2 regions of the Sporosarcina sp. P18a genome follow, and region 2 is predicted to be linked to the other one. Evidence: predicted binding sites of a transcription regulator. Region 2 holds the regulator's gene; the other holds the start of a gene.
The links. The regulator LexA, encoded in region 2, represses DNA repair genes until DNA is damaged. The targets are predictions, from matches to a motif close to CGAACATATGTTCG.

Region 1 (2,211 bases), on a different contig from region 2:
CTTGCAACATTAATTAATGTCGCTTCTTCCCCGCCCTACGACCATTCGATAATACCCGCCATGTTAATAGAATATTTACTATTTTCCAACATTACAGTTGATTTTAGTTTTTTCTATACTATAATTAATACGTATATGGTCCTATAAAACTGGGGGGAACAACATGGCTAATCCACATTATCTATCATCTTATATTGTTACATTTCATACTTTTGCATTACTTCATGGACAACATGCAAATCCGTACTATACAAAAGTAGTGGAAAGCGACCGGACTTTTATTGTTGAGAAAACTCCACTAGAAATTATGAGAGATTCTTGTGCGCATTACCGTTCCAACTTTGAATCCATTATTAACAGTTCCAAAACGGATTTGAAAAATCGTCCAAAACCACCTATCATGCTGACACATTCAAATGACCGGCCTTTATTATTTTTCCCTTTACTGTCCCCCACGTTACATAAAAACTCATGGGTAGCCTATCATGCAGTAAAAGACGCTGTTCAACACGAGGACGGCGTGACCGTTATGTTAAAAAATGATGCGCAAATGCAATTAGATACTTCGATAGCCACTGTTTATCGCCAAATGGCGCTATCACATATTTTGTTTCAACGATTTGAAAATGCGCAAGAGGAATTGCGAAGTTCCTATTATATGATCATGGAGCCGAAGAGTTCTGATTCGACAATTTCCTAATATACAGATTCAGTAACTCTTCTGACCGGTTACGTAAGCGAACATTCAAATAACGACGCATATCTTGATAGCCATCATGTAAAAATACATATTCCGTAAATAGTTCATCTGTTGAATGGCGTATCACTCGCATTTTATGCTTTTGTAAATACAAAGCAGTGGTTCGTAAATCAGCAGAAACTGTGTTCATCGTTTCGTCCAATAAATTAAGATATGGACTTTTCAATTTAAACGGAACCTCCTCCAGTAACCGACGATCTCGTTCCATAATCGTCAATAACATAGGAAGGTAAATGTAGTTTTCCAAATATGGCATTGCCTCTGCGGGGATCAAAGGCATGGATATCGCCTCCCAATAGAACATATGTTCTTGAATTAATTATAATTCCTTTAGCGAAGAAAAGCAAGTACTCTTAGTATGGCTTTATTTTGCATAAAAAAACTTCCAGTTGTAAGCACTGGAAGTTTTGTCGCTCAATCGATAGTTAAAACAAGATTATTCGTTTCCTGGTTCATCACCAATAAAGTGGATAGAGAACACTTTCCATGCCCCATCTTCTTTAGTGAAGACAGTTACTTGGCGGCCTTCGGGTGCATTTTCTACTCCTGTCTCACTGTCCGTGAATGTCGTTTTCAACGTAGAAAAAACCTGTGCACTATCCTTTGAATATTTTACAATCGTTTCATTCTCTGCTTCACGTTTCATCGTAGTATTCTCAAGCATTTCTTCCATAGCCTGACGTTCTTCTTCCAAATCATAGCCTTCGGTAGAAAGTGTAGCGAGATAACCTTCTACGTCTTGATTGTTCAATGTTTCGATGTAGCGTTCAAAAGCCGCTAGAATTTCTTCTTTATCTTCTTTTGGCACATCCGTAGCTTCTTCCACTTGGTCGCCTGACATGCTGAACCCTACTTTTTTATCGTCTACTCCATGATCGATAGCACCATTTCCCGGTGCAGCTTCACTAGTTTCTGGATGGTTCTCGTTTGTTTCATCTGCGTTACCACATGCGCCTAATACGAGCGCTAAAGCCATGGACGCGACTGCCACTTTTTTCTTCATATGACCCTCCTACGTAGAGAAAAAGGCCTCCCACGTACAAAGACCTTTTTCATTCTATTATTATTTTACTTCTACCCAACCATTTTTGATTGCTGTAACAACCGCTTGTGTACGGTCATTTACACTCATTTTTTGCAAAATGCTAGAAACGTGGTTTTTCACCGTTTTTTCTGAGATGAAGAGTGTTTCACCAATCGTCCGGTTACTCTGGCCATCTGTTAATAATTGTAGAACTTCACACTCGCGCTTCGTCAATAAATGAAGGGGGCGACGAATGTCGTTCTGCTGGAAGGATCCTTTATGTTCTCTCTCACTCAAACGTCGGAATTCTGTTACCAAATTATGCGTGATTTTTGGATGTAAGTATGATCCACCATTTGCTACTACTTTGATTGCTTGAATAATTGCGTCTGCATCCATTTCTTTTAGCATGTAGCCGAGAGCGCCT
Region 2 (2,211 bases):
ATCCATGTCATATCCACTCTGACGATCTGTATAGATTCCAACGCAATCATATGATAATTCAGCAGCTAATTTTTCTAGTTCTTCTTGCTGCCTTACAATAGATTGTTCTTGTGTTTCTTTTTCCGTACTTACTCGGCAGTATATTACACATTTCTTTTCCATTATTTAGATCCCACTCCTATTTCAGCTACTCGAATATCTGTTTGTTTGTTAATTTTAACAGGCACACGCAGTAATTCACCTGAAACGATTTGATCCGTAGGTAATTCATTTAAAGAACGTACCTGTTCGATCCAGTGAGTAGTTGGTATATCTTCCGAATAATTAGAAGCCAACTGCCACAGTGTATCTCCTTCATTAATAACGATCTCCATATAGTGATCTTCCTCAGCCATTTTATCGAATTGAACCCAAGCAAATGATACACAAACTACTAATAATACTGCAAAATAATAATTATTTTTAATAAATTCTTTAATAATCTCCATCATAACTCCTCCTCTAATTTACGCTTTTAGAATACATGTTCGGAATACCTGTTCTTAATTATAAGAGAACATATGATTCTATGTCAAGTGAAATTAGAACCTTTGTTTGATTAGTAATCGAACACATGTTATACTATATTCAAAATAGTGGTTCAGTATTCCATTGCTTGCAAACTAGTAGAAGAGGTGAATCTGTTGAAGAAAATATCAAAGAGACAAGAAGAAATACTTGCGTTTATAAAAGAAGAAGTACGTTTAAAAGGGTATCCCCCTTCCGTTCGTGAAATTGGAGAAGCTGTCGGTCTTGCATCAAGTTCTACGGTCCACGGTCATTTATCACGACTCGAAAGTAAAGGTTTCATACGGAGAGACCCGACAAAACCTCGCGCCATTGAAATATTGGATCCAGAGGGATTGGACGAGTTAAAAAGTGGTGTTATGCATGTACCGTTGATCGGTAAAGTTACAGCAGGTAATCCAATTACGACGATTGAAAATATTGAAGAGTACTTTCCTTTGCCGGATACATTCGGTTCATCTGAGGATGAAGTCTTCATGTTGGAGATTGTAGGGGATAGCATGATCGAAGCGGGCATCCTAAACGGAGACCGCGTGATTGTCAGACAAACGCATTCCGCAAGTAATGGTGAAATTGTCGTGGCTATGACAGAAGAAGATGAGGCAACAGTCAAACGTTTCTTTAAAGAGAAAGATTATTTCCGACTCCAACCAGAAAACTCCTCTATGGAGCCAATCATTGTAGATCAAGTTTCTATACTAGGAAAAGTGATCGGTGTATTCCGTATGATTCATTAATGATCAAAAAAGTGTATCGAGAAACCTCAATAGGTTTTCGATACACTTTTTTCTTTATACCAATTTCTTTTCAAGTAATTGTTCCATAGAATCTAGTACTGCGGATTTTATATGCTCGTAAGTCAATCCTCCTTGAATATATGCCGTATATGGTGGCCTAATCGGACCGTCAGCTGTCAATTCAATACTAGAGCCTTGAATGAACGTTCCCGCGGCCATGATGACGTCATCAGCATAACCAGGCATATAGGAAGGCTCCGGTGCATATTGGGCATTGATTGGTGAATTTTGCTGAATCATTTGGCAGAATGCAATCATTTGTTTAGCGTTCTTAAAATTCACGGATTGAATTAAATCTGTTCGAAGCTCACTGTAATGCGGAGTCGTGTCCATACCAAAGCTGCCTAAAAATGCGGATGTGAATAGCGCACCTTTAACGGCCTGACTGACTACGTGTGGTGCCAAGAAGAAACCTTGATACATCTCCAGTAACGTATCGAGAGAGGCTCCTGCTTCAGCCCCAAGACCGGGAGATGTCATACGATATGCACACTTCTCAACCAAGTCTTTCTTACCGGCTATATAACCACCTGTTCTGGCAAGTCCACCACCTGGATTTTTAATGAGTGAGCCCGCCATAAGATCTGCTCCAACTTCAACAGGCTCTTTCATTTCCACGAATTCTCCATAGCAATTATCTACAAAGATTACAACGTCCTCTTTCATGTTGCGGATTTCCTTAATAATCGCTTCAATTTCATGGATTCTGAATGATGGATTGCTTGAATAGCCTTTAGAACGTTGAATCGCCACGATTTTCGTCTTCGATGAAATCATTTCTTTTGCTTTTTCAAAATCAACAGAGCCATCTTCTTTCAAATCAATATGCCGATAAGAAATTTGAAAA

Region 1: CSV75_RS07840 (YhjD family protein) is a predicted target of LexA. The motif match lies at 1,058-1,071, and genes of this name have one in related genera.

Annotation. Positions count from the first base shown of each region.
Region 1 is NZ_PDYQ01000002.1:35,001-37,211, forward strand. It holds gene CSV75_RS07835 (competence protein ComK) at 164-700, shown strand; gene CSV75_RS07840 (YhjD family protein) at 663-1,040, opposite strand; gene CSV75_RS07845 (nuclear transport factor 2 family protein) at 1,197-1,763, opposite strand; gene CSV75_RS07850 (response regulator) at 1,824-2,211, opposite strand, start outside.
Region 2 is NZ_PDYQ01000001.1:1,163,423-1,165,633, forward strand. It holds gene CSV75_RS05945 (YneB family resolvase-like protein) at 1-162, opposite strand, end outside; gene yneA (cell division suppressor protein YneA) at 162-488, opposite strand; gene lexA (transcriptional repressor LexA) at 684-1,304, shown strand; gene CSV75_RS05960 (methionine gamma-lyase family protein) at 1,359-2,211, opposite strand, start outside.